Regions from separate parts of the Methyloligella solikamskensis genome, predicted to be linked through region 2. Evidence: predicted binding sites of a transcription regulator. Region 2 holds the regulator's gene; each other region holds the start of a gene.

Region 1 (9,616 bases), 860 kb from region 2:
CCTCGTGGCGCTGGATGCGGCCGTGGATAACGATGAGCCGGGAGCCCATGACCTCACGCCGGAACCTCTCGAAGGTCTTCGGCCAGACGACGGCGTTGCCCACCCCGGTCTCGTCTTCGATGGTCATGAAGACGACGCCTTGGGCGGAGCCCGGCCTTTGGCGGACGAGCACGACCCCGGCGACATGAATGCGGCTTCCGTCGCGGGCGGTTTTGAGATCGGCGCAGGTCGCGGCGCTGCGCTTGGCGAAATAGTCGCGCAGGAACTGCATGGGGTGGGCCTTCAGGGAAAGACGCAAAGACCGGTAGTCGTTCACCACATGCTCGGGCAGGGGCATCTCGGGCAGCTTCGCTTGCGGCTCTTCGCCCATCTCCTTCGCATCGGCATGCTGGAAAAGGGGAAGCGCTTCCGTCTCTGGGAGCCCGCGCACGGCCCAGAGGGCTTGGCGCCGGTCGAGGCTCAAGGAACGCATGGCGTCCGCCCCGGCCAGTCTCTCTAAGGTGGCGCGGGAGAGACCGCTGCGGCGCCAGAGACTGTGGAGGTCGGTGTAGGGGGTTTTCTCGTTTTCTGCTCTCTCTGAGCCCGGCGGCAGGAGAGCCGCCGGTGGCGCGAAGATATGAGGCTCGCTGTCGGGCGGGCGGTTGTCGCGTTTCGCCACCAGGGTGCGTGCATCGTCTTCCTTGAGGCCGTCGATCTGGCGCAGGCCGAGGCGCAGGGCGAAGGGGGTGGTTACTGGATCCCGGCTTTCGCCGGGATGACAGCCGAGTTTTGGGTGAGGCGGTGCGTCATTCGCATCGTCTTCGATCCGCTCCAATGTGCAATCCCAGAGGCTGTGATTGATGTCGGCCTCGCGCGCTTCCACACCATGCTCGCGGGCGCAGCGGACGATCTGGGCCGGGGCGTAAAAGCCCATGGGCTGGGAATTCAGCAGCGCCGCGGCGAAGGCCGCCGGGTAGTGGCATTTCAGCCAGGACGAGACATAGACGAGGTGGGCGAAGCTGGCGGCATGGCTTTCGGGGAAGCCGTATTCGCCGAAGCCCTTGATCTGGTTGAAGCAGCGCTCGGCGAAATCCCGCGGATAGCCGCGCGCGGTCATGCGGGAGACCATCTTATGCTCCAACTTGCCGATGGTGCCGCGGCGGCGAAAGGTGGCCATGGCGCGGCGTAGCTCGTTCGCTTCTTCGGAGGAAAACTTGGCCGCCACCATGGCAAGCCGCATGGCCTGCTCCTGAAACAGCGGCACGCCCATGGTCTTGCCGAGCACCTGATGGAGTTCGTCTTCGGGGCCGTGCTCGGGCGCGGGCGAGGGGAACTCGACTTTCTCGTCGCCGGAGCGGCGGCGCAGGTATGGATGCACCATGTCGCCCTGAATTGGGCCGGGGCGGACGATGGCGACCTCGATGACGAGATCGTAGAAGCAGCGGGGCTTCAGCCGCGGCAGCATGTTCATCTGGGCCCGGCTCTCCACCTGAAAGACGCCGAGAGAGTCGGCGCGGCAGAGCATGTCGTAGGTGGCCGGATCGTCGCGGGGCACGGTGGCGAGCGTCAGGTCGCGGCCGTAATGGGTTTTCAGCAGGCTGAGACATTTGCGGATACAGGTGAGCATGCCGAGCCCCAGCACATCGACCTTCATGAGGCCCAGCGCGTCGAGATCGTCCTTGTCCCATTCGATGAATGTGCGGTCGGCCATGGCGCCGTTGCCGATAGGTACGGTCTCGCAAAGCGGCCCGCGGGTGAGCACGAAGCCGCCGACATGTTGGGAGAGGTGCCGGGGGAAACCGATGAGCTCCTGGGTCAGCTCCAGGGTGCGGGCGAGGAGCGGGTCGTCGGGGTCGAGGCCGGCCTGGCGGACATACTCCTCGGGGAGCCCGCGATTTGAGAGACCCCAGACCGTGCCGGAGAGCGCCGCGACCGTGTCTTCGGAAAGGCCCATGGCCTTGCCGACCTCGCGGATGGCGGAGCGGCCGCGATAGGAGATCACCGTGGCGGCGAGACCGGCGCGCTCCCGCCCATAGCGGCCGTAGATATACTGGATCACCTCCTCGCGGCGCTCATGCTCGAAATCGACATCGATATCGGGGGGCTCGTTGCGCTCCGGCGAGATGAACCGCTCGAACAGCAGGTCGATCTCCGCCGGGTTCACATTGGTGATGGCGAGGCAGTAGCAGACCACGGAGTTGGCCGCGCTTCCGCGCCCCTGGCAGAGGATAGCGCGGCTGCGCGCGAAATGGACGATGTCGTGGACTGTGAGGAAGTAGGGCGCGTAGCGGAGCTGATCGATGAGGGTCAGCTCTTTCTCGATCAAGACACGGATGCGGTCCGGCACGCCGTCCGGGAAGCGCCAGTGGGCGCCCGCCCAGGCCAGCTCTTCCAGATGGGATTGGGGTGTCTTGCCCTTGGGCACCGGCTCGTCCGGGTATTCGTATTTCAGCTCGTCGAGGGAGAAGCGGCAGCGATCCGCGATCTCGATGGAGCGGGCCAGAGCGTCTTCATGGCCTTTAAACAGGCGGGCCATCTCCGCCGCGGTTTTCAGATGGCGCTCGGCATTGGCGCGCAGATGGAAGCCGGCTTCCGAGATGATGCATTTCTCGCGGATGCAGGTGAGCACGTCCTGGAGCGGGCGGCGATGGGCGGCGTGATAGAGCGCGCCAGTGCTGGCGACGATGGGGGTGCCGGCCTCTTGTCCGAGCTTTGCGAGAGCCGCGATGCGCGCGCGGTCGTGGCCCGCGTAGGTGTGGCGCGCGGCGAGATAGAGAGGTGCGGGGAGTGCTTGCTTGAGGCGGCGGAGCTGGGCGGGGAAGTCGGCTTTCGATGACGTGTCATCGCCCGATTCGACCGATAGAGCGTCATAACCTCTCCCCGTCGGGGAGAGGTCGGCGCTGCAAGCGCCGGGTGAGGGGGATGAAGAATCGATGGGTAGGTCCCCCCTCACCCCGCCCCTCTCCCCCGAGGGGAGAGGGAGATCTGTGTTGCCGGGAAAGCGCAGGATCTCTGCGCGCGGGGGAGCGGGGGGCTTGGTGTCGTGTGCATCGTCGAACACCAGATTCTCCGGCGGGAGAGCGATGAAGATCAGCCCTTCGGCGAGTTCCGCCACATCCTCCAGAGAAAGAATGCAGTCGCCCTTCTCGGCGCGGCGCTGGCCCAGGGTGAGCAGACGGCAGAGACGGCCGTACGCAGCGCGGTCGGTCGGGTAGGCGAGCAGGCTCGGCGCGTCCTGAAGATCGAGCCGGGCGCCGACGATGAAGCGCATGCCGATTTCCCGTGCGGCGAGGTGGCCGCGGGCGACGCCGGCCAGGGTGTTGCGGTCGGCGATGGCGATGGCATCGAGACCCAGAGCCTTGGCCGTGGCGACCAGCTCTTCGGGATGGGAGCCGCCCTCCAGAAACGAGAAATTGCTGGTGACGTCCAAGGCGGCATAGCGGGGTGTCACTGGAACACACCCTGCAGATACCAGGCGGGGTCCCCGTCCTCGCTCTCCTGATAGAGGCCTTCGCGATAGACCCAGTAGCGGCGGCCGTCTTCATCCTCGACGCGGTAATAGTCGCGAGTTTTCGGAAGCTGTAGGCGCCACCATTCCGGGGCGATGCGTTCGGGGCCTTCGGCCTTCACGATGCGGCGGGTGACCCGGCGCCAGGTGAAGCGGGCTGGCGGACCTTCGGGGATTTCCGCCAGAACCTGGAGCGGCTCGGGCTTGCGAAGAAAGAGAGCCGGGCGTGGCGGCTTGGCTTTGAGCACGCGCAGGACCTCCTGCACTTTCGGGATTGGCTTATTCGGAACGGGCTTGGCGCTGAGGGATCGTGCACGCTGGGCTCGCTCGGGCAGATGGCTCTGGCGAGGCTCCAGCCGGCGCACGGCGCGGGGACCCAACCGGTTCGTCAGCCGGTCGGCCAGGGGTGCCAGCGCCGCGCGGCCCGTATCTTTGGTGAGGGCCGTCTGATGGGGCGTCAGGGATTCCAGGGCGAAGGCGGTGAGGTGAAGCGTGTCGATGCCGAAGCCGAGATCGAGACCTTCCAGCTTTTTCTCCAGCAGGTCGCAGAGATGATGCGCCTCCCGGCAGGGCGCGCTGAAGCCGGCGCGGACGATAGAGGCTCCGCCATCGGCCCGGGTGAGGCGGAAGGCGACCCGCCGCATGCCGAGATGGGCGTCGGCCAGGTTTCCGCACAGCTCATCGGCGAGGGTGGCGAGCGCGGCGACGATTCCCTCATGGGTGATGAGCGGTTCCGGAAAAGAGAGATGGGCCGTCTGCGGCGGGTCCTTCAGGAGGGGTATGGCGCGCTCGTCGTGGCGGCCTAGCGCCTGGTCGAGACGGCGCAGCACGGCGTCTGCGATCTCGCGGGAGGCGAAGCGGCGTTTCAGGCTCGTTCGGGGCAAATCGTAGAGCTGGCCGATGCGCTTCAGCCCTAAGCGCCGCAGGAGACGGGCCGCGTCATCGCTCAGACGCAAGCCTTCCACGGGAAGGGCACTAAGAGCGGTTTCCTGTTTGCCGGGGGGTACGACGGAGAGAGGTTCGCGTCCGAACCGTGCGCAGGCCCAAGCGGTGCCCAGGCTGTCTGCGATGGCGAGATGGACGGTCAGGCCCAGCCGGACGAAGGCGCGTTCCATGCTTTGCAGCAGCGCCTGTTCGCCGCCGAAGAGATGGGCGATTCCGGTGGCATCCAGCCAGAGCCCGTCGGTGCCGTCGGTGTTGCGCCAAGGGCTGAAACGTTCCGCCCAGCGAGCGAGGGCCAGAAGCGCCTCGGCATCTCTTTCGAGCGTGGCGGGTGCGGTGAGCAACTGCGGATAAATCGCGCGGGCGTCGGTCAGGGCCTGGCCCTCGCTCAAGCCGGCCCGCTCCGCAGGTGCGTTCAGGGCGGTGATGAGCAGTTTCTGCCCCTCGCTGCCGACAAGTGCGAAGGGGTGGCGTTCTATGGTCTCGATTTGGTGCTGCCGCTCAGCTTGAGGAGCGGCGCTTCTGGTCAGTTCCCGCTTCAGCCGCTCGATCGGCCAGTGGGGCAGCCAGACGGAAATCATACGCATGACGGTTCCATTCCAAGATCCAGCTTCGTCCGGGGGGCTCTCTGTTCGCCCGCTCCAGGGTGAGACGCCAGCGGGGCGGGCCGGGGCTTTGCTTGTCGAACGGTTCGGGGCCGCTCAAAGACGGTGCGATGCGCCAGCGGGTGAGGCTGCCGGGCAGGCTCGCTTGCCGGTGATCCGACAGGAGGAGGCAGGGGAGGCCGCCTTGCTTGGCAGCGAGCCCCAAGCGCCGTGCCATGACCGGCTTGTCGATCTCCGCCTGACCCAAAAGTCCGGCCAGCGCGCCGCTCTTCAGCCCTTCCTCCAAGGTCCAGGCGGCGTCGGTGGCATTCCTCACCCGAACGATGAGAAGCCGGGCGGGGTCGAGGCCGAAGCCGAGCAGGCCGGGGGCGTAGGGCGCCCCCCACTCCTTCAGCTGGCTCTCGGTGAGGCACCAGAGAAGCGGCGCGTCGTCTTCGACGTCCCGCACCTGGCAGCGTAAGACGCCGAGGGCGAAGCCAAGCGCGGCAGGGGTGTCGCCATAGCGGTCCGGCTTCAGCTCATGGAGCCCCGGCTCGCCCAGGCGGTGGAGCGGCGGAAAAGCCGCCTCATCCTGTGCTTCGGTGCCAACAAGAGAAGATGAGAAGCAGGCGGACGGTGCGGCTTCCGCATCCGTCGCGGGGGGGTGGTGATGGAAGGACACGGGCACCTGCTCGAGCTTGCGAATGAGGGACCGCAGCCGCTCAATCAGGTGTTTCTCCCGCCCGCCTGCTTCGGCAACGCCAGCCGACGTGACGCTCGACCTCTCTGCGCCGTCTGGGTTGTGGGCCATGGGACAACTCCGAACGAATGTTCCTATTTTGTTCTACAGTCGAGTCGGGGCGGGAGTCAATCAGGCTCTCAAAGGGCCAGCACAAGAAAACCCCAATTTGGACGCCTCCCACGCCCCAAAAGTCAGATTCTGCTCAGAAGGGAGACGGCTTTAACCGGCTGGAAACCAAAATCGTGGCAAGACAGTGGGCGTTTAAAGACGGGGTTTTGTTATGCGTATCGTCTTCTCCCGTGCGGCGCTCACTGGCGTCGCGCTGCTCGCCCTGTGTGCGAGCTCATCTTCGGCCTTCGCCTATGCCGGCATCCTTGGCGGCATCTTCCAGCCGGATAATCCGCGCGCGACTCAGGCGACATCCGGGGCAAGGCTGGTTTCCTTCACGCCGCGGGTCGACCCCGGCACCATCCTGGTCTCCTTCGCCGACCGGAAGCTCTACTACGTGCTTCCCAATGCGCGGGCGATCTCCTACCCGATCGGCGCGCCCATGGCCCATGCCCGCTGGCAGGGCGTCATGCATGTGACGGCCAAGAAGGTGAATCCGGGCTGGACGCCGACGGCGGACATGCGGCGGGAAAATCCGGCGCTGCCGGCCTATGTGCCGGGCGGCCATCCGCGCAATCCTTTAGGTCCGCGGGCCATGTATCTCGGCGACAGCCTCTATCGCATCCATGGAACGGACGCGCCCTGGACCGTCGGCCAGGAGGTCTCCCATGGCTGCATCCGAATGTATAACCGCGACGTGATCGACCTGTATCAGCGGGTGCCGATCGGGGCCAAAGTCGTGGTGACCTGGCAGCGCTTCGCTCAAGGCTAAGCGCCCAGGCTGAAAAGTTTCCGGCCCCCCAGCCGTAGACCTTGTAAAGGTCGGAAGGCCGTCCGGTTCGCACCCGGGCGGCCTTTTTTTGTGCCTCCTCCGCTTCGTGCGATCTCGCCCATCTTATCTTCGGTCTTGCGTCGATGGGGCGCGCCCGCTTGCCCGATAACTTGCCGAACAAAGCGCGGCGGCCATGCGTTTAGCCTCCCAAGAACGCCTGAGAAATGTTGTTTTCCAAGGAGGTTTCTCATGAACGAGCTGACCGGAAAGAAAATCGCCATCCTGGCCACCGACGGCTACGAAGAGTCGGAGCTGATGGTGCCGAAAGAGACGCTGGAAGAAGCCGGCGCCGAGATCGAGATCATTTCGCTTGAGAAGGGCGAGATCAAAGGCTGGAAGGGCAAGGACTGGTCCGGCAACACGCTCTCCGTCGACAAGACAGTGGACGAGGCCAAGGTCGAAGACTATGCCGCACTCGTCATCCCCGGCGGCCAGATCAACCCGGATCTCCTGCGCGCCAACGAGACGGCCGTGACCTTCGTGCGCGACTTCTTCAACACCCAGAAGACGCTTGCTGCGATCTGCCATGCGCCGTGGGTGCTGATCGAAGCCGGCGTGGTGGAAGGCCGCGAGATGACCTCGTATCACTCCATGGCGACGGACGTGAAAAACGCCGGCGCGAAGTGGGTGGACAAGAAGGTCGCCGTGCATCAGGCGCTGGTCACCAGCCGCAATCCGGACGACCTGCCGGCCTTCTGCGACAAGATCATCGAGGAAGTCCTCGAGGGTCGTCACCAGAAGCGCCAGGCAGCGTAAGTCCAGACTTCACACTCAGATGGCCGGAGATATCGCTCTCCGGCCATCGGCGCCTCTGCCGCATTAGCGGTTCTGTCGCGCGATTGCTACATAGAGAGCATCCGCCCTATGCGGGATGAGCTCTTGGCGGAAACAAATTGCTTTTTTGCAGGCGGCGATTGAAAGCCTGCCCTGTCGATTTCTACATCCCATGCAAGACCAAGGTCGGGCCCGTTCTCACGGACCGGCCGAACATTTCAGTTGGAGATTACGATGGCTCTACAGATTGGCGATACTGCCCCCGATTTCGAAGCCCAGACGACGGAAGGGCCGATCAAGTTTCACGAATGGCTCGGCGATTCCTGGGGCGTTCTATTCTCGCACCCGAAGAACTTCACGCCGGTCTGCACCACCGAGCTCGGCGCCACGGCGAAACTGAAGCCGGAGTTCGACCGGCGCAACGTGAAGGCGATCGGTCTCAGCGTGGATCCGCTCGACGCCCATGAGGAGTGGTCGAAGGATATCGAGGAGACCCAGGGCGCGGCGGTGAATTTCCCGCTGATCGCCGACCCTGAGCGGAAGGTGGCGAATCTCTATGGGATGATCCATCCAAACGCCTCCGACACGCTGACCGTGCGCTCGGTCTTCGTCATTGGGCCGGACAAGAAGATTAAGCTGACTCTGAACTATCCCGCCAGCACGGGCCGGAATTTCGACGAGGTTCTTCGCGTCATCGATTCCCTGCAGCTGACGGCGGAGCATCAGGTTGCCACGCCGGCCAACTGGAAGAATGGCGAAGAGGTCATCATCGTGCCGGCCGTGTCGAACGAGGACGCAAAGAAGAAATATCCGGAAGGGTGGCGTGAAGAAAAACCCTATCTGCGCTACGTCCCAGCCCCGAAACGTTAAAGCCCCATAGGCTCCGCGGCTTCCAAGTCCTTATCCGAGCAAAGGCTTTGCGGTTCGCGTTGCTTGAGAATTCGTTTGGCATGCCGCCTCCCAGCACGTAGAAAAGCGTGTGTACGGATTAATCCGTTATTGGGGGGCGGCCCGCCAAGAGGCCGCGTACGAGATCAAGGGGCGGCATGGCGAATTCCAAACAGCCCGAAACACCGGGGCGCAGCGAGGAGTCGCGGCAGGCCGCAGCCGAGGTCGCCGACGGCTTGGTCCCGATGATCGAAGCCACGAGGGGCGCCGGGCTCGATTTTCTCGCCTACCTTCTCGGCATGGCTTTGAAGGAAGCGAGGCATCTCGCCTCTCGCGAAGACCGCTAAGCTTATCAAAACATCGGATCGGCTCGCCCCTTTGGCGGGCTTTATTTTTGTCCGAAGCCGGCGCGGGCGAGGCTCCGCGCCATCTCGTATTGACGGGTCACGGCCGCTCTGAAATGGCTATTGTCATGGGAATGCCCGCCACACCCGCTCTCACCACAGATTGCGTGATCCTTGATGCACAGGGCCGCGTGCTGCTGATCCGCCGCGGAAATCCGCCGTATAAGGGAGAGTATGCGCTGCCCGGCGGCTTCGTCGATATCGGCGAGACGGTGGAAGACGGCTGCCGGCGGGAGGTGAAGGAAGAGGTCGGGCTCGATGTGGGGCCGCTGACGCTGATCGGTGTGTTCTCCGATCCCAATCGCGATCCGCGCGGGCATACGGTGAGCGCGGCGTTTCTCACCGAGCTGGCGGATGAGGCGACTCCGGTTGCGGGGGACGATGCGGCTGCGGCGGAGTGGATCGACGACTGGCAAAGCGTTGATCTTGCCTTCGATCACGCGCAGATTATTGGCCAAGCGATGCGGCTTGCGGCGCAGGCGGGCAAGAGCACGGGCAAGAGCTAGTCCGCTGATACAGAATGGTTTATTGAACGCCCAAGCGCGGCGTTCCAAAGGTTGTAAGTAAATGACTGAGAGGCCAGGTCCCTGCCAATTTGCAGCGGAGAATCCAGGTGTGACCCATCCCGGAGGACGTATTGGTGTGTTGCTGGTGAATCTCGGTACGCCCGATGACACCACCTATTGGCCGATGCGGCGCTATTTGAAGGAATTTCTGTCCGACCGCCGGGTGATCGAGACCCCCCGGGTGATCTGGTGGCCCATTCTGAACGGCATCATCCTGACCGTTCGGCCGAAGAAGAGCGGCGAGGCCTATGCCTCGATCTGGGACAACGAGCGGAAGGAGTCGCCGCTA
Region 2 (9,616 bases):
CAGCACCGGATCGACCTTGTAGGGCTCGCACGGCACGGCGAAGCACATGTTCAGGAAGTTCGCCGAATAATCGAGATGGTTCTGCGGATAGATGAACGGCTGGCCGATGGAATATTTGTAGGCCATGGCCGCAATGGTCGGCATCTTCGCGAGCATGCGGATTGAGGCCATCTCCCGCTGCTCCGGATCCCGGATATCGGTGGAGTCGTGATAGAAGGCCGACAGCGCGCCCACTACGCCCACCATGACCGCCATGGGATGGGCATCACGCCGGAAGCCGGTGAAGAACTGGCTCATCTGCTCGTGAACCATGGTGTGATAGGCGATGCGCGTGGAGAAATCGTCGAACTGCGCCTTCGTCGGCAGCTCGCCATAGAGCAGCAGATAGCAGGTCTCCAGGAACTTGCCCGTCTCCGCCAGCTGATCGATCGGATAGCCGCGATACAGCAGCACGCCTTCGTCGCCGTCGATGAAGGTGATCTTGGATTCACACGACGCCGTGGACGTGAAGCCCGGATCGAAGGTGAAATTGTTGGTCTGGCGATAGAGGCTCGTGACATCGACCACGTCAGGCCCAAGCGTCCCCTTGCGGATCGGAAGATCCGCGGATTCGCCATCGATATTGAGACGGGCGTCTTTCGCATCCGACGAAGCGTCGTATTGTTCTGCGATGCTCATATCTAAGCCTCCTACGCCTAGCGCGGCCGAACCGGGACATCGGCGGGAAAATCCCGTGCGGGGAATCCCGAATGTCACAAGCGCTCGACCGTTCACCTCAATTTCTTACGAGAGCAAACATTTTGCACTGCAGAAACAGCTTCCTGCCATTTTACTGCAACGCAACAAAGACGCACGCCCAAACTCTAGGCATTCTCGGTTAATCCGTTTGATCGCCGATCCGGCCCAGAGCCTCGTCGCGTCCTAGTACCACCAGCACATCGAAGATACCGGGCGATGTCGCGCGACCCGTCAGCGCGGCCCGCAGCGGCTGGGCGACCTTGCCCAGCTTCCGCTCCGTCTCGTCGGCAAATCCCCGGACGCAAGTCTCCAGAGACTCCGCCGACCAGTCTTCGAGCGCGTCCAGTTTAGGCTTAAGCGCGGCCAAAGTCTCCCGTCCCGTCTCATCGAGCAGCTTCTCGGCCTTTTCGTCCAGGTCGAGCGGGCGCGCGGCGAACAGATAACCGGCATTCTCAATCAGCTCGACCAGGGTCTTGGCGCGCTCCTTCAGTCCCGGCATGGCTTGGGTCAGCTTGGCCGTGCCGTCCCGCTCCAGCGCCGACAGCATCACCTCGCCGCCGGTCAGATGGGGCAGGAGCCCCTTGATGGCCTCCACCAGCTCTTCATCCGAGGTATGGCGGATATAGTGGCCGTTGAGATTCTCGAGCTTCGCGAAATCGAACCGCGCCGCGGACCGGCCGATGGCATCGAGGTCAAACCACTCGATCATCTGTTCGGTGGAGATGATCTCTTCATCGCCATGGCTCCAGCCGAGCCGCACCAGGTAATTCCGCAACGCCGCCGGCAGATAGCCCATTTCCCGATAGGCCTCCACACCGAGCGCCCCGTGACGCTTGGAAAGCTTCGCCCCGTCAGGTCCGTGGATCAGCGGCACATGGGCGAAGACCGGCCGCTCCCAGCCGAGCGCAGCATAGATCTGGCTCTGGCGCGCGGCGTTGGTCAGATGATCGTCGCCGCGGATAACATGGGTGATCCCCATATCGTGATCGTCCACCACCACGGAAAGCATATAGGTGGGGGAGCCGTCGCTGCGAAGGAGCACGAGGTCGTCGAGATCCTTGTTGGCGAAGGTGACACGCCCCTGGACCTGATCCTCGATCACCGTCTCGCCGTCCTCCGGCGCCATGAAGCGGATCACATAAGGCGCGCCCTCCGGCGCTTCTTCCGGGTCGCGGCCGCGCCACAGCCCATCATAACCCGGCGCCCGGCCTTCTTCCCGGGCACGCTCGCGCATGGCTTCCAGCTCTTCCTTGGTGGCATAGCAGCGATAGGCCTTGCCTTCGGAAAGCAGCTGTTCGGCCACCTCCCGGTGCCGCTCGGCCCGGGAGAACTGGTAGACCGGCTCCCCCTCCCAATCGAGCTCCAGCCAGCGCAGCCCGTCGAGAATCGCCAGTATCGCGCCTTCGGTGGAGCGCGCCTGATCCGTGTCCTCGATCCGCAGCAGCATCTTGCCGCCCTTGGCGCGGGCGTAGAGCCAGTTGAAAAGCGCCGTGCGCGCGCCGCCGATATGAAGATAACCCGTCGGCGAGGGCGCAAACCGGGTGATGACCTGATCGCTCATGTGGTGAATTCGTCTTAAGTGTCGGAAGCCGGCAGATCTCGGCCGGGAGGGCTGTTTAGCACAGCGCCCGCGGTCGCGTAAGAGTCCGAGACGAAGAGGCTCAGTTGTGTAAACTGCACCCATCGCGTGAGAGTAGGGGGTGGGCACGCGTTCGTGTCCAGCATCCGGCATGGTGTATGCGCCGGACGACAGGGTGAGGGACGAGTTCGCACCGCGCTATGTCCGGTTGCGGATCGCTTCGGCTTTGGCCGCTCTCGCCACGGCCGTCGAAGCCCAATGGGAGCGGAAGCTTCTCTGGCTCCCCGTCTTCTTCGCCTGCGGCATCCTCCTTTATTTCAGCCTCAGGACCGAGCCGGGGCTTCTCCAGAGCCTCTCCCTGGCAGGTACCGCAGGGGCACTCCTCTTCGTCTTTCGCCGCAACGCGTTTGCCCTGGCGAGTCTCGCAGCGCTCCTGAGCGCGAGCGCCGGCTTCGCTGCCGCCAAGCTCCACACCGAGCTCGCCCGCGCGCCGGTCATCACGCAAGAGACGGATTTCGCCCATCTCAGCGGCTGGATCGAGGAGGTCGAGCACCGCCACGGCCAGCGGGACCGGCTCCTCCTGCGGCTGTTCGCCATGGAGAAGCGGAGCGCCTCTGAAACCCCGTACCGTGTCCGCATCAGCGTCAACAAGACCTTCACCGAGACACTGAGGACGGGCGATGCGCTTCAGCTCTGGGCGACGTTGTTGCCGCCGCCCGAGCCGGCCGAACCCGGTGGCTTCGATTTCGGCCGCAAGGCCTGGTTCATGGGGCTGGGGGCAGTCGGCTATGGCACGAGCCGCATCACGCTTCTGGAAGACGCGCCGCGCCCGCCGGCCTCCATCCGGCTCTGGGTGGGGATCGACCGGATCCGCAGCGCCATCAACGCGCGGATCGATGCCAGCCTGCCGGGAGAGGAGGGGGGTCTCGCAAAGGCGCTGATCACCGGCGACCGCGGTGGCGTTTCCGACGAGGTGCAGCAAGCCATGCGGGATTCCGGCCTCGCCCATATCCTGTCCATCTCAGGCCTGCACATGATGCTCATGGCCGGCACGGTGTTCTGGGCCGTCCGCGCGCTGCTCGCTTTCCTGCCCGCAATCGCCCTGCGTTTCCCGATCAAGAAATGGGCGGCCGTCGCGGCCCTCGCCGCCGCACTCTTCTATCTGGCGATCTCCGGCGCGGCCCTCCCCACAATCCGCGCCTGGATCATGATGAGCATCGTGCTGCTCGCGGTGATTCTCGACCGGCCCGCCATCACCATGCGCAACGTCGCGCTTGCCGCGCTGGCCATCCTGATCGTGGCGCCAGAATCCGTCTTCGATCCAAGCTTCGAGATGTCCTTCGCTGCCGTGATCGCGCTCGTGGCCATGTATGAGGCGATGGCGGGCCGCAAGCGGCCTCAAGCCCAGGATGTCAGTCGAACCTGGCGGATATTGCGTTACGGCTGGCTAGCCATCTGGGCCACGGCCGTCACCACCACCATCGCCGGCCTCGCCACCGCGCCCTTCGCCGCCTACCACTTCCACCGCGTCGCCTATTACGGGCTGGCGGCCAACCTCCTGGCTGCGCCCATCGTCGCCCTCGTGGTCATGCCCATGGCACTGCTCTCCGTCGTCGCCATGCCATTCCACCTAGAACACCTGCCGCTGCTTCTGATGGGCTACGGGCTCGACGCCATGGTCTGGGTCGGTACGACGGTCGCTAGCTGGCCCGGCGCCATCTCCATCGTCCCCAGCATGTCGGGCGTGAGCCTCGTCCTCATCGTCGCCGGCGGTCTCTGGCTCTGCCTCTGGCACGGCACCCTTCGCCAGGCGGGATGGGCAGCCATCGCACTCGGCCTCTTCGCAGCCGGCGCCGCGCCACGCCCCGATCTCTTGATCGAACGGGAAGGGGAGGCCATGGCAGTGCGGGGAGAGGACGGCCGGCTCGCGCTTCTACCGGACAGCCACAAGAACTACAGCGTCCACAAATGGCTGGAAGCGGATGGCGATGCCCGTGAGGCGTCGGAAGCCGCCAAGAATGACGCGTTCTCCTGTGATTCCCTCGGCTGCCTGACGGCTCTTGCCAAGCATCCCGTTGCCTTTCTCACGAGCCCAGGCGCGGCGGAAGAGGATTGCCGCCATGCGCAAATCCTGATTGCAAAGTTCTACGTGCCGAGAAGCTGCACCAGGCCGCCAATCCTAGTGGACCGACGATCTCTGAAAGAGAGGGGCGCTCACGCTCTCTATCTGGATGAAGAAACCATCCGCATTGAAACGGTGGCGCAGGCGCGCGGAAACCGGCCGTGGGCCGTGACCACACGAGCAACGGAGAGCGCGGCAGCAAAAACCGCCGCGATCGTCAAAATCAGCAGGAAATAGTCGGGAGAGGCTAGTAGCGGCGGATCAGGCCGACGAGACGGCCCTGCACGCGCACCCGGTCCGGACCGAAGATGCGGGTCTCGTAAGCCGGGTTAGCGGCCTCCAACGCGATGGAATCACCCCGGCGGCGCAGACGCTTCAACGTAGCTTCTTCCTCGTCCACCAGCGCCACGACGATATCGCCGTTATCGGCCGTGTCGGACCGGCGCACGATGATCGTATCACCTTCCAGAATGCCGGCCTCGATCATGGAATCGCCCTTCACCTCCAGAGCGTAATGTTCGCCCTTGGTAAGGATCTCCGGCGGCACGTCGATGGAGTGGCTGCGGTTCTGGATCGCCTCAATCGGCACACCCGCCGCGATCCGCCCCATGACGGGGACGGAGACGTTCTGCGGCTCGTCGGAATCGGCCAGCGCCGGCTTGCGGCCGAGGCTGCCTTCGATCACCGCCGGCGAAAAGCCGCGCTGACGCCCAGCACCCAACGGCTGGGGCATGGATTCGGGGAGCTTCAGGATCTCCAGCGCCCGCGCCCGATGGGGCAGGCGGCGCAGAAAGCCGCGCTCTTCCAAAGCGGTGATGAGCCGGTGAATGCCGGATTTGGAGCGGAGATCCAGCGCCTCCTTCATCTCGTCGAAGGAGGGCGGCACACCCGTCTCCTTCAGCCGCTCATGAATGAACATGAGGAGGTCTTTCTGTTTCGAAGTTAGCATATCCGCCCCTGAGAAAAATTCGGTCGCCCCAAACCTCTGCCTCACGATCGCGAGCCACGAGGTCTATGGACAAAGCATGAACAACACTACATGTTCTAGTTGTGTTCCGCAAGAGGCTCGGCGAAAAATCCAGGTGCCCCCGCGACACGCCATTCAGAATCTTCAGCTTTTGGGCTGATTCGGTTGCCGAGGCCTTAACGGAAGGCCTGCCGCCGCACGGGCTCAGAGATCAAGCGGCAGGATGGAGACGGTCTCGCCGCGCTCGGCCGCCGGCGCTTCGGGCGCCCGCACGATCAGGCAATCCGCCTTGGCGAAGGCCGCCATCAGGGAGCTGTCCTGGGAGGTTTGCGGCGAGACGAGCCGCTCGCCGGCCCCATTCCATTTCGAGGTGGCGCGGATGTAATGCTGGCGCGGCCCGTTCTCCTTCAGAGGCCCGGCCAGGATCGCCGTCTGGCGCACCGCGTCACGGTCTGGAAGCCCAAGCATCCGGGCCAGCATGGGCCGCAGAAAGACATGGGCACAGACCATGGCGGAGACGGGATTTCCGGGAAGGCCGAGAACTCGCTGCTTGCCGCGCGTACCGAAGATCAGCGGCTTGCCGGGCCGCATAGCGATCTTCCAGAAATCCAGTGTCATGCCTTCGGCTTGAAGCACCTGACCCACCAGATCCCGGTCGCCCACGGACGCACCGCCCACGGTCACGAGGATATCGGAATCTGCGGCAGCCGCGATCAGGCTGCTCAGACTGTCGGGCGTATCCTCCGCGATCCCCAGCATATCGGCCTCACCGCCAGCTGAGAGCACCAGAGCGCAAAGCCCGTAGGGCACCGAGGAGATGATCTGGTCCGGCGCGGGATCGAACCCCGGCGGCACCAACTCGTCGCCCGTCGCCAGGATCGAAACAATCGGCTTCTTCCGCACCTTGAGCGACGTGGTGTTGGCAGCGGCTGCGAGCATCATCTGCCGCGGGCCCATCAGGGCACCGGCCTCGAGTACCGTCTCGCCGCGATGGAAATCCTGACCATGCGGACGGATATGCCGGCCGGGCTCCGCCTCCCGGATCGTCACGCGGGCGGTATCCTTCTCGGCGTCCACATTCTCCTGGGGCACCACCGTATCGGCGCCGCGGGGTACCGGCGCACCCGTGAAGATGCGCACCGCTTGCCCGGCACCGACCGTGGCGGCATAGCCTTCGCCGGCGGCCGACTGGCCCACCAGCTTCAGCGTTGCCGGCAAGTCTTTCACATCGGCGCCGCGGACCGCATAGCCGTCCATGGCGGAGGAATCGAAAGGCGGCTGGGTGAGATTAGCGGTGACGGCCTCTGCGAGGACCCGGTCCCGGGCATGTCCCAGAGAGACGGTTTCGGCGGACAGGGGCTTGAGTCCCTTCACGACGCGTAAGAGCGCTTCCTCCACCGGCAGCAGGCTCATTACCGAGGCTCCGCCTCTGGCCCGGCGCGATAGTGGCCCGAGCGGCCCCCGGCCTTCTCAAGCACGCGTATGCCGGAAATCACCATGTCCCGGTCCACCGCCTTGCACATGTCGTAGACCGTGAGGCAGGCGACGGAGACCGCCGTGAGCGCTTCCATCTCGACCCCGGTCTTGCCGTCCACCTTGACCGTGGCCTGGACGTTGAGCTTGCCCTCTTCGCGCTGCGCGTCGAACTCCACGGCGACCTTATTGAGGGCCAGCGCGTGACAGAGCGGGATCAGCTCGTCGGTGCGCTTCGCCGCCATGATGCCGGCGATCCGCGCCGCGGCAAGAACGTCGCCCTTCTGGGCCTTGTCTTCGAGAATGAGATCGAGGGTCGAAGGCGCCATGGAGACATGGCCTTCGGCGACCGCCAGCCGGCTGGTGACGTCCTTGGCGGAGACATCCACCATGCGGACTTCGCCGCGATCATTGATATGGGTGAGGGAGGATGAGCTCATCGTCCTGCCTCCATTTCTTCCGACTTCAGGAGAGCCCGGGTCGCCGCCGTCACATCGTCGTGGCGCATCAGGCTTTCGCCCACCAGGAAGCAGCGAACGCCCGACCCCGCGAGCCGCTCCAGATCCGCATGCTTGCTCAACCCGCTCTCGGAGACCACCGTCCGATCCGCCGGCACCCGCGGCGCCAGACGCTCGGTGACCGAAAGCTTGGTCTCGAAGTTTTTCAGATCGCGATTGTTGATGCCGATGAGCGGAGCATCGAGCCGCAAGGCGCGAGTCAGCTCCGCCTCGTCATGCACCTCGACCAGCACGTCGAGATCGAAGGCCGCCGCGGTGCGGATCAGGGTCATCGCGGTCTCGTCGTCGACCGCCGCCATGATGATCAAAATGCAGTCCGCCCCCCAGGCGCGAGCTTCCGCCACCTGATAAGGATCGCACATGAAATCCTTGCGCAGGATCGGCAGGTCGACCGCCTCGCGCGCCGCCATGAGATAGTCCGGGCTGCCCTGAAAGGAGGGCCCGTCTGTCAGGACCGAGAGACACGCAGCGCCACCGGCTGCATAAGCGCATGCCAGCGCCGGCGGATCGAAATCCTCCCGGATGAGCCCCTTGGACGGGCTCGCCTTCTTGATCTCGGCTATCAGCCCGAAACCGTTCGCCGCGGCCTGCTTGAGACGTTCGGCAAAGGGACGGGGCGGGGGCGTCACCTCGGCTCGGCGGCACAGCGCATCGAAGGGCAGCGCAGCCTTCGCGGCTTCCACCTCCTCGCGCTTATACGCCATGATCTTCTGCAGGATATCGCCCATGGGCTCACGCGGTTGCGTCCGCGCCCTCCTGGCTGATCTCGACGAGCTTGTCGAGCACCGCCTTCGCCTTACCGCTGTCGATCGCCTCGGCCGCAAGCGTGACGCCGTCCCGCAAGGATTTCGCCTTGCCGCCCACCATCAGCGCCGCACCGGCGTTGAACAGGACGATATCACGGAAGGGGCCTTCCATGCCTTCCAGCACCGCCCGGATATGGGCCGCATTCGCCGCCGCGTCGCCCCCGAGCAGATCCTGGGGCTTGGCCTCGCGCAGGCCGGCATTCTTCGGCGATACGTTGAAGGTGGAGATCCGCCCCTGGTCCAGGGCCGCCACATGACTGACGGTCGTGGTGGTGAGCTCGTCCAGCCCGTCGCCGCCATGCACCACCCAGGCGCGCTTCACACCGAGACGGCCCAGCACTTCTGCGATCGGCTCGACCCATTCCTTCGCGTAGACCCCGATGAGTTGGAATTTCGTCTCCGCGGGGTTGGCCAGCGGCCCCAGCAGATTGAAGATCGTCCGCGTGCCCAGCTCTTTGCGCACCGGCCCCACATGGCGCATGGCGGCATGATGGGAAGGCGCGAACATGAAGCCCAGCCCCGCCTCTTCGATGCAGCGGGTGACTTGGTCCGGCTCCAGCTCGATATTCACGCCGAGTTCGGTCAGCACATCCGCCGAACCCGAGCGCGACGAGATAGACCGATTGCCGTGCTTGGCGACGGGGAGACCGGCCCCCGCCACGACAAAGGCCGCGCAGGTCGAGATGTTGTGGGTGCCTTTGGCGTCGCCGCCGGTGCCGCAGGTGTCGATGGCCCCTTCCGGTGCATGGACCTTACGCACCTTGGCCCGCAGAACCTTGGCCGCACCGGTGATCTCGTTGACCGCTTCGCCGCGCATCTTCAGCGCGATCAGGAACGCGCCGAGCTGAGCCGGCGTGGCGTCGCCCGCCATCACCAGCTCGAAGGCTTCCGTGGCTTCTCGTTCGGAAAGCTCATGGCCTGCGATCACCTTGGCGATCGCTTCGCGAAGATCGACGAGCGGAGGGCGGTCTGCGGCAGGGCCGCTAGACGGCACCGACCCGGCTCTCGGTTCCGTCGGTTTTTGCGCGCCGCTCGACCCGGGCGAGGTCGAGGAAGTTGGCGAGGAGCTGGTGGCCATGTTCTGAAGCGATGCTCTCAGGATGAAACTGTACGCCATGCACCGGGTGCGACTTGTGCTGCACCCCCATGATGATGCCGTCTTGGGTCTTCGCCGTCACCTCCAACGCATCGGGAAGGGTGTCGGGATCGATCATCAGCGAATGATAGCGGGTGGCGAAAAAATCCTGCGCCAGCCCGGAGAACACGCCGCGGTTCTCGTGATGCACCTTGGAAAGCTTGCCGTGCATCAGCTCCGGCGCGCCGACGACCTTGCCGCCATAGGCCTGACCGATCGCCTGATGCCCGAGGCACACGCCGAGGATCGGCACATCACCACCGGCCCGCTCGATCAGT
Region 3 (9,616 bases), on a different contig from region 2:
GAGCTGCAGGTTATAGGGCGGATCGGCGAAGATCAGATCGACGGAGCGATCCGGAAGCTCTGCCAGTTCTGCCACGCAATCGCCGAGAATGATGCTATCGATCGGGAGCGAAGCCCCCGCCTTTTCCTTGAGCATGACCGCCTCCGAAGACGCTGAAACAAACAGTCGGAGCGCCCCGGCAAATCGGCCGCGGCGATAGATCAAACTTGAGGAAAGTTGGTAAAGACCCTGTTAACCGAGCTGAAGCTCTGGCGTTTCGGCGACGCCGAGGGCCTTTTCGATGGGGCTGAAGGAGCGGCGGTGATGCAGGCAAACGCCGTGCTTTTGGATGGCTTCGGCGTGCTCACGCGTGCCATAGCCCTTGTTCCGCTCCCAGCCGTATTTCCGATAGCGCTTTGAGAGTTTCACCATCATCCGGTCGCGGGTGACCTTGGCGACGATGGAGGCGGCCGCGATGGAGACGGAGATTCCGTCGCCCCCGACCACGGGCCGGGCAGGGCAGGGGAAGCGCTTCGGCTTGATGTTGCCGTCGATGAGGGCTGCGACCGCGGGCGCTTCCATCTCCCGGAAGGACCGCCGCATGGCCCACAGGCTCGCCTGGAGGATGTTGTCCCGGTCGATCCGCTTCACATGGCCGATCGCGATGCCGACGATGGCCGACGCCATGATCTCCTCGAAACGCTCCTCCCGCTCTTTTTCGGTGAGCTTCTTGGAGTCGTTGAGGCCTTCAGGGATGCGGTCGGGATTGAGGATGACGGACGCGGCGACAACCGGCCCGGCCCAGGGGCCGCGTCCGGCTTCGTCGAGCCCCGCAACCGGCCCCTTGTGCTTATCCATGAGATCGGCCTCCAGCACGAAGCTGGGTGCGTCGGGCAGAAAGGCCGATTCGAAGAGCGCATCCATGGAGCCGACTTTTGCGCTCCGGATGCGCGCTTGCAATCCCCCTCAACGGAGGGTCGCCCCGACAATGTGGAAAAGCGTGCGGCCTGAAGCTCAGCCGTCAGCCTAAAACAGCCGCATCTGCTGGCCCTGCAGCACGGGAGGCTCGAACAGATCCGTTCGCAGCTTCGCCTTGTCCTTGTTCAGGCCGAGACGCTGTACCGCCATCTCGAAGCGCCGGCCGATCATCCAGGCGTAAGGCCCGGTGCCTTCCATGCGTTCGCCCCATTTGGCGTCGTAGAGCTTCCCGCCCCGGGACTGACGCATGAGCGACAGCACCTTCTCCGCCCGGTCCGGGCAGTTCGCCTCAAGCCATTCGGTGAACAGATCGGCGATCTCAAGCGGAAGCCGGAGCAGCACGTAGCCGGCTTCCGTCGCGCCTGCGACCGAGGCCCGCTCAAGGATGCGCTCCATCTCCATATCCGTAAGCCCCGGCATCACCGGCGCAACCATGACGGAAGTGGGAATGCTCGCCTCGTTCAGCGCGGCGATCGTCTCCAGCCGCTTCTCAGGCGCCGCCGCCCGGGGCTCCATGGCCCGGGACAGCTTGCGGTCCAGCGTGGTGACGGAAAGCGCCACCTTGGCAAGCCCGCGCTTCGCCATGGAGGAGAGAATGTCGATATCCCGCAGCACAAGGGACGACTTGGTGACGATGGCGACCGGATGGTTCGCCTCGTCCAGCACCTGCAGGATGTCCCGCATGAGCGCGTATTGCCGGTCGATAGGCTGGTAGGGGTCCGTGTTGGTGCCGATGGCGATGGTCGCGGGCTTGTATTTCGCATGCGCCAACTCGCGCTTCAGCTGCTCCGCCGCGTTCACCTTGGCGAACAGCCGCGTCTCGAAATCGAGCCCCGGCGATAGGCCCATGAAGGCGTGGGTCGGCCGCGCGAAGCAATAGACACAGCCATGCTCGCAGCCGCGATACGGGTTGATGGAGCGGTCGAAACCGATATCCGGGGAATCGTTCCGGGTGATGACGGTCTTCGCCCGGATTTCCTGAACCTGGGTAGAGAGCGCTTCCAGCTCGCCGACAGAGCCCCAACCGTCGTCCGCCGGCTGATAGGCGATCGGCTCGAACCGGCCCGACCGGTTGGTCAGCGCACCGCGGCCGCGGCGGCGCTCCGCGGCGACGCCTCCCGCTTCAAGCGGGAAGCTCTCATGCTTCTCAGGCTTTCTAAGGTCCACGCTCATGGCTCCTATATAGGTCTCACTTTGGAACAAATCAAGAACATTGACGCAATATCGTCTTGAGCCAGCGACGCGGAACGGATTGCCGCTCGCAGACTAAACGCTATAGTCCCGCCATGATTTCCATAGTTATCCCCAGCTTTAATGCGGGAAGGACGCTGGTCCCGACCCTGAACGCGCTGATTCCCGGCGCGGTTGAGGGGCTGGTGCGCGAGGCCATCCTGGCCGATGGCGGCTCCACGGACGGGACGCTGGACATCGCCGAGGCCGCAGGGATGGAGATCGTGAAGGCCGAGCGGGGCCGGGGCACCCAGCTGCGCGCCGGCGCCGCCCGCGCGAAAGCCGACTGGCTCCTCTTTCTTCACGCCGATACGGAGCTCGACCAGACTTGGCTGGACCACGCCGTCCACTTCATGTCCCGCGTCGATCGCGGCGAGCGGGCGCCCGCGGCCGCCACCTTTCGCTTTGCCCTGGACGATGATGGGCTCATGCCCTGGCTGCTGGAGAAGCTTGTGGCGCTCCGCTTCATGATCTTCCGCCTGCCGTACGGCGATCAGGGCCTGCTGATCCCGCGCAGGCTCTATGAAGAGCTCGGCGGGTTCGAGAACGTGCCGCTCATGGAAGATGTCGCCCTGGTTCGGAAGCTGAAGCGGAACCAACTGGTGATGCTGAAGGCGCGGGCCGTGACCAGCGCGGAGCGCTATCGCAGTGAGGGCTATATCCTGCGTGGCCTCCGCAATCTCTTCTGCATGCTGCTCTATACGTTCCGCGTGCCGCCTCGGGTGCTCGCCCGGCTCTACGGCTAGGCCTGCGCGGCGCGGATATGCCAGGCGTGCGACCCACCCTCATCCTCATGGCCAGAACGCCAAAGCTGGGGCGGGGGAAGCGCCGCCTGGCGGCCGAGATCGGCCATGTGGCGGCATCTCGTTTCTATCGAACTTGTCTTGAAACGACCCTGCGCCGGCTCGGAGCGGACCCCCGCTGGCGGCTGTTGATCGCCGTGACGCCGGATGCCGATTGGCGGGCGCCATGCTGGCAGCGTTTTGCCGCCGAATGCGGTGCCGCCCTCAAGCCCCAAGGGCAGGGCGATTTGGGAACCCGGATGCATCGGCTGCTGTGTGATGAGGGGACGCCGTCGCTTCTCATGGGCAGCGATATCCCAGGCGTCGTGCCCAAAGACATAGCCGGCGCCTTCAAGACCCTCGCTGGCGCAGATGCGGTGTTCGGTCCGGCGGAAGATGGTGGCTTCTGGCTCGTCGGGATGAAGCGGCCGAAACGGCTTCAGCCTTTCGAGAACGTCCGCTGGTCGAGCCGCTATACGCTCACCGACACCCTGGAAAATTTCCGGGGAACGGAGGTCGGCTTCGCTCCGCTGCTGGCCGATGTGGACACCGAGGCGGCCTATCTCCGGCTGCGGCGAGGAGCGGAGCGGCTGGTGCCGCCCCGCCGTCTTTGATCTCGCCGTGGCTACTGGGCCGTCGTCGGATCGATCATGGTCTTCACTTCGGTGACCTTCGTGGCCGGAAAGCCGGAGAGCTCCGCATGCTTTTTGATCGCGTCCTCGTCCTTCGCCAGATAGACGCAGAAAGTCTTGTCATCTGCGACATAGCTCTCGACCCACTGGATGTCCTCCGCGCCGATCTTGCAGAGCGCATCGTTGGACGTGTTGGCAGCGCCCGAAAGCTCGTCGCCGTCCATTTTACCGACACCGGGAATGTCCCGCTCGATGATGTATTTCTTCAAAGCCATGCTGTTTCCTCCTTGCTGGTTTGAGTCTTGTCGTCGCCAACCTTCTAGTTGGTAGGGTAAAAAGTCAAAAAATATCGAGGCGAGAAATCACGCCTCGATGGTCCGGAGCACCGAGTCGATCGCCGGCTTGATGGTGGCCGGATCCTTCAGCGCCCAAGCGACGAGGCTGGCGCCCTCCAAAGTGCTGAGGATGAGGGTGGCCGTCTGCTTCGGCTTCAGGTCGGATCTCAGCTCGCCGGCCTTCTTGCCGTCGCGGATCACGCCCTGCAGCCAGTCGAGATGCAGCTCGAAGAACTCCTTCACGCGCTCCTGCAGGGATTCCGGCAGCACGTAGGCTTCCGCCGAGAGGGCCCCGCAAAGGGGCATCATGCCGCCCTCCATGCTTTCCACGAAGAACTCCGAGTAGCGGCTCAGCCTACTCGTGGCCGTCGCCTCCGTCGCGACGATGGCATCCAGCGCGGCGCGGAAATCGCCCAGATAGCTGTCGATCAGCGAAGCGCCCAGCGCTTCCTTGGTGGGAAAATGGTGATGGATGGAGGCTTTCCGGATACCGACCTTCTCGGCGAGATCCGCATAGCTGAAGGCCGCATAGCCGCGCGTGCGCAGCAGCGTCTCCGTCTCTTTCAGCAAAAGCTCTCGCGTTCCAAGCGCCATGGGCCACCTTCCGCAGCGGACAACGGGTGCTATCCGCTATTGTTATTATCTGCCTACCAGATGGTAGGCGATCGTCAACTTGCAAGATCGACGCAGGAACAGCCGTCCGCATCCCGTCATACCGGCAGCCATCGCGGTACCACTTCGATTCCACGTCATTCTGAGGTGCTCGCGAAGCAAGCCTCGAAGGAGACGTGGCCCAAACATGCTGCCCATCCTTCGAGGCTCGGCGCTGCACGCCGAGCATCTCAGGATGACGAGTCGGGTTAGGGCGCTCGCGTTCCTCTCGGAGAGAGAACGTTACGCCGGCTTGCCTTCTTTCAGCCGCGGCATGATCTCGATGAAGCTGCAGGGGCGATGGCGGTTGTCGAACTGGAACTTCAGCACCTTCGTCCACGCGTCCTCGCAAGCCCCGGGCGAACCGGGCACGGAAAAGATATAGGTGCCGTTGGCAAGCCCACCGCAGGCCCGCGATTGCAGCGTCGAGGTGCCCACCGTCTCGAAGCTCACCATGTGGAAGATCACCGAGAAGCCCTCGATCTCCTTGTCGTAAAGCGGGCGCACCGCCTCAGGCGTCACGTCGCGCCCGGTAAAGCCCGTGCCGCCGGTGGTGATCACCACGTCGATCTGCGGATCGTCGATCCAGGCCTGCACCTGGGAGCGGATGGACTCCACATCGTCCGTCGCCGTCTCCCGCGCCGCCACCACATGGCCGGCCTCGGTGATCATCTCCGCGAGTAGCGGGCCGGACTTGTCGGTCTTCTTCGTGCGCGTGTCGGAAACGGTGAGCACGGCGATGCGGATCGGGATGAAGGGGCGGGTCTCGTCGAAACGGGGCATGGGTGCTGATTCTCTCCACTCTCTTGAGTCATGCCCGGCGCAAGCCCGGCAATGACGCTCAACTTCAATCGTCCGCCAGCCGCTGCTTCACCATAAGCAGATCCTGCCAGGCTTTCCGCTTCGCGGCCGAGTTTCGCAGCAGATAAGCCGGGTGGAGCGTCGCCATGACGGGGATCGGCGTGCCGGCCTTGTCGTAGCTCTTCCATTTGCCCCGCAGGCGCATGATCCCTTGGGTGGTCTGTAGCATGGTGGAGGCGGCCGCCCCGCCCAGCAGCATGATCGCCTTCGGCTTCAGCAGCGAAATCTGGTGCTCAAGGAAGGGCAGGCATGCACCGATCTCCTGGGGCGTCGGCGTGCGGTTGCCGGGCGGGCGCCAATAGACCGTGTTGGTGATGTAGACCGACTCCTCGTCGCGCCCGATGGCCGCCAGCATTTTGTCGAGAAGCTGGCCCGCGCGCCCCACGAAGGGCTTTCCTTGAAGATCCTCGTCGCGCCCTGGGGCCTCGCCGATCAGCATCAGCTCGGCGCTCTCGCTGCCCCGGGAAAAGCAGAGGCTTTTCGCCGTCCGCTTCAGGGGGCAGCCGTCGAATTGCTCCACAAGCGCCCGGAGCTCGGCGAGCGTCCTGGTCTTCGCGATTTCCGTCGGCGAAGGCATGTCCGCCGTCTCTTTCCCACGCGGCGGGACCGGGCGCGGCTTGACGGTCTTCGGCGTCGGGCCAGGCTCAGGCCTGCGCGCCGGCCTAGGCTCCTCCGCTTGCGAAAAATCCGGCCGCTGGAGCGGGCGCCGCGCCGGGGCCGTCCGGGCCAGGGACTGGGCCTTGGCGCTCACCTCGAAGGCATCAAGCGGCGTCTCCGCGATCGCCTCGTCCGCGCCCATGGCGGCATACCAGTCGAGCAGCGCCGCTGCCTCGCCTGCAATGCTTTGCGGTTCTTTCCGGTGACCTGCCATGGCTCTTGAGTAGCACAGCTCAAACGCCGCGGACACTTGACGTTATGCGACCGAAAGGGGAGGTTGGCTACAAGATGATGGGGAGGGTTGAGAGGAACTTCACCACTCCTCTCCCGTTCCCATTTCGCCGGTCCGAATGCGTGGGCAGACGCGCCGGGCCGGTTTGTCATGTCTGAGATGAGTTTGGCTGGGAGCCTGAATTTTGAGCGAAGAATCCGAACGCGGGGCCGAAGAGGCTGAACGCGAAACGATGGAGTTCGACGTGGTGATCGTCGGTGCCGGACCTGCGGGTCTGGCCGCGGCGATCCGCCTGAAGCAGCTCGCTGCGGAGAAGGACCAGGACCTCAACGTGGTGGTGCTGGAGAAGGGCGCGGAAGTCGGCGCTCATATCCTCTCCGGCCTGGTGATGGACCCGATCGGCCTCGATAAGCTGATCCCCGATTGGCGCGAGCAGGATTGTCCCCTTGAGACGAAGGTGACGGACGACCGCTTCTATTATCTGTCGTCTGAGAGCGGAAGCTTCGGCATTCCCACCTTCCTGAATCCGCCGCTCATGAACAACCACCACTGCTACACGGGCAGCCTGGGCGCGCTGTGCAAATGGCTGGGCGAGCAGGCCGAGGCTCTGGGCGTGGAGGTCTATCCCGGCATCGCCGTGACCGGCGCCATCTATGGCGACGACGGCGAGGTGAAGGGCGTCATCACCGGCGATATGGGCATCGGCCGCGACGGCGAGAAGAAGGACAGCTACACTCCCGGCATCGCGCTCACCGGCAAGTACACTCTGCTGGCGGAAGGCGCGCGCGGCTCCCTCAGCAAGGAGGTCATCAGCCGCTTCGAGCTGAACCACGAGAGCGGCCCCCAGAAATACGGTATCGGCCTGAAGGAGCTCTGGGAGATCCCGGCCGAGAAGCACAAGCCAGGCCTAGTGCAGCACACCATGGGCTGGCCCCTGGACGACCACACCGGCGGCGGCACCTTCCTCTATTATTTCGGGGAGAATCTGGTGTCCGTCGGGTTCGTCATGCATCTCGACTACGACAACCCGTATCTCCACCCCTTCAAGGAGTTTCAGCGGGCCAAGACCCACCCCGCCATCAAGAAGCATCTGGAAGGCGGCAAGCGCATCTCATACGGCGCCCGCGCGCTCACCGAAGGCGGCCTCCAGGCGATCCCGAAGCTCACCTTCCCGGGCGGTGCGCTGCTCGGCTGCGCGGCGGGCTTCATGAACGTGCCGCGCATCAAGGGCAGCCACAACGCCATGCTCTCCGGCATGGCCGCGGCGGAATCGGTCTTCGAGGCCATCGGCGAGGAGCGCAGCCACGACGAGCTCACCGCGTATGAGGAGAAGGTCCGCAACGGCGACATCGCCAAGGATCTGACCCCCGTGCGCAACGTGAAGCCGCTCTGGTCGCGCTACGGCACGCGGCTCGGCGTCATGCTGGGCGGCCTCGACATGTGGGCGAACACGCTTCTGCCCTTCCTCAAGCACACCCTGAAGCACCTGAAGCCGGACTTCGCGACCCTGAAGCATGCCGACAAGGCAAAGCCGATCGACTATCCGAAGCCGGACAACGAGCTGACCTTCGATATTCTATCCTCGGTGTTCCTGTCGAACACCAACCATGCCGAGGATCAGCCGGTGCATCTGAAGCTGGGCGATCCGTCGATCCCGATTCAGGAGAACCTGCCGGAATATGCGGAGCCCGCTCAGCGCTACTGCCCGGCGCAGGTCTATGAGGTGATCGAGGACGGCGGCGAAAAGCGTTTTCAAATCAACGCCCAAAACTGCGTCCACTGTAAGACTTGCGATATCAAGGACCCGGCGCAAAATATCAATTGGGTGCCGCCCGAAGGGGGCGATGGGCCCGCTTACGCCAATATGTAGGCGCGACGGCAAGGCCTTCTTCGTTAAGCGCTTTTAAGTTTTCAGGCGGCGGCAAAACCCTTAAACCCGAAGCCGGGGCTATTTGCGTTCACATTCAGCCGGAGACGCCGCATGCCGATGCCGAGCACCGAAACCAAGCGCAACGCGATCCTGGAGATTGCCGAACGGCCCATTCTGCGCTGGGCCTTGCTATCTCTTCTGATCGTGGTGCTGGCGGCGCCCGCCGCCTATTCGGAGGTCGGCGAGGAGAACGGTGAGACGGCGGCCAGGGGAACGTTGCTCGGCAACTATCTCTCGGGCCGAATCGCCCGCAACGAGCACGATATCGACACCGCGGCGGATTATTACGCCAAGGCCCTAGACGAGGATCCGGACAACGTTGTCCTCCTGGAGCAGGCCTTCCTGCTCGAGGTTGCCAATGGCGATTGGGACCGCGCGGTCACTCTCGCCAACCGGCTGATCGAGACCGATCCCACCCATCGCATCGCCCGCTTCTTGCTTGGCCTGCATGCCACCAAGCAGGAAAAGTTCGACGATGCCGAGCAGGACTTCGCTTCCGCCCGCCAGGGACCGATTGCGGATCTCGCCTCGACCCTATCCCGCGCCTGGGTAGAGCAGGCTCGCGGCGATACCGATAAGGCGCTTTCCACCCTCGACGGTCTGAGCAGCGCGAGCTGGGCCCAGTTTTATCAGCGCTATCACCGCGGGCTCATCGCTGATGTCGCCGGCCGCCCCGATGTGGCCGAGCAAGCTTACGCGGAGGCCTTCGCCTCCAGCCCCGGCACGATCCGCGTGGCCGAAGCCTATGCCCGCCACCTCGTCAATAACGGCAAGCGGGACAAGGCGATCGTCATCATCAAGACGAATATGGAAGCCGCCGCCAAGCACCCGATCACCGAAGGGCTGCTGAAGGAGCTTGAGGACGGCGAGACGCCGCCGCTCGTGGCTCGGAATACCGATGAAGGCATGGCCGAGGTCTACTATGGGATCGGCGATGCGCTGGCCGGCGAGGGCGGTCTCGATCTCGGTCTCGTCTTCCTGCAGTTCGGCATCTACATGAAGCCCGAGCTCGACCTGGCCTATGTCGCTTTGGCGGAAGCCTACGACAATGCCGAGAAATACGATCTGGAGCTCAAGGCCTTCGATCAGGTGAGCGAGGATTCGCCCCTGTGGCTCAACGTTCAGATCCAGAAGGCCTTCGCCCTCAACGGGCTGGAGCGGGTCGAGGATGCCAAGGCGACCCTGGAGCACCTCATCGAGGAATATCCGGACGACATGCGTCCCCTGGACGCCCTGGGCAACATCTTGCGCTCCCACGAGCGCTACGAGGAGGCGCTGCCCTATTACGACAAGGCCATCGCCCTGATCGACGAGCCCCAGGAGCAGCACTGGTCCATCTACTATTCCCG

What was found. The regulator LexA, encoded in region 2, represses DNA repair genes until DNA is damaged. The targets are predictions, from matches to a motif close to TGTTCNNNNTGTGTTCNG.
Region 1: the regulator LexA is predicted to act here: its motif matches at 5,843-5,860, upstream of ACFQ2F_RS04765 (ImuA family protein).
Region 3: the regulator LexA is predicted to act here: its motif matches at 2,153-2,170, upstream of ACFQ2F_RS14980 (PA0069 family radical SAM protein).

The regions. Positions count from the first base shown of each region.
Region 1 is NZ_JBHTJO010000001.1:988,828-998,443, forward strand. Features, by position in the region: gene ACFQ2F_RS04755 (error-prone DNA polymerase) at 1-3,430, opposite strand, end outside; gene ACFQ2F_RS04760 (Y-family DNA polymerase) at 3,427-5,016, opposite strand; gene ACFQ2F_RS04765 (ImuA family protein) at 4,931-5,824, opposite strand; gene ACFQ2F_RS04770 (L,D-transpeptidase) at 6,036-6,635, shown strand; gene ACFQ2F_RS04775 (type 1 glutamine amidotransferase domain-containing protein) at 6,885-7,451, shown strand; gene ACFQ2F_RS04780 (peroxiredoxin) at 7,704-8,339, shown strand; gene ACFQ2F_RS04785 (hypothetical protein) at 8,516-8,704, shown strand; gene ACFQ2F_RS04790 (NUDIX domain-containing protein) at 8,836-9,267, shown strand; gene hemH (ferrochelatase) at 9,329-9,616, shown strand, end outside.
Region 2 is NZ_JBHTJO010000001.1:1,849,309-1,858,924, reverse strand. Features, by position in the region: gene gltA (citrate synthase) at 1-678, opposite strand, end outside; gene gltX (glutamate--tRNA ligase) at 878-2,299, opposite strand; gene ACFQ2F_RS09035 (ComEC/Rec2 family competence protein) at 2,469-4,676, shown strand; gene lexA (transcriptional repressor LexA) at 4,687-5,388, opposite strand; gene ACFQ2F_RS09025 (molybdopterin molybdotransferase MoeA) at 5,611-6,819, opposite strand; gene moaC (cyclic pyranopterin monophosphate synthase MoaC) at 6,819-7,319, opposite strand; gene trpC (indole-3-glycerol phosphate synthase TrpC) at 7,316-8,125, opposite strand; gene trpD (anthranilate phosphoribosyltransferase) at 8,130-9,197, opposite strand; gene ACFQ2F_RS09005 (anthranilate synthase component II) at 9,187-9,616, opposite strand, start outside.
Region 3 is NZ_JBHTJO010000002.1:407,684-417,299, forward strand. Features, by position in the region: gene ACFQ2F_RS14970 (site-specific DNA-methyltransferase) at 1-135, opposite strand, end outside; gene ACFQ2F_RS14975 (ribonuclease HII) at 232-903, opposite strand; gene ACFQ2F_RS14980 (PA0069 family radical SAM protein) at 1,006-2,130, opposite strand; gene ACFQ2F_RS14985 (TIGR04283 family arsenosugar biosynthesis glycosyltransferase) at 2,244-2,933, shown strand; gene ACFQ2F_RS14990 (TIGR04282 family arsenosugar biosynthesis glycosyltransferase) at 2,960-3,583, shown strand; gene ACFQ2F_RS14995 (DUF4242 domain-containing protein) at 3,595-3,876, opposite strand; gene ACFQ2F_RS15000 (TetR/AcrR family transcriptional regulator) at 3,964-4,530, opposite strand; gene moaB (molybdenum cofactor biosynthesis protein B) at 4,831-5,370, opposite strand; gene ACFQ2F_RS15010 (uracil-DNA glycosylase) at 5,435-6,319, opposite strand; gene ACFQ2F_RS15015 (electron transfer flavoprotein-ubiquinone oxidoreductase) at 6,570-8,207, shown strand; gene ACFQ2F_RS15020 (tetratricopeptide repeat protein) at 8,319-9,616, shown strand, end outside.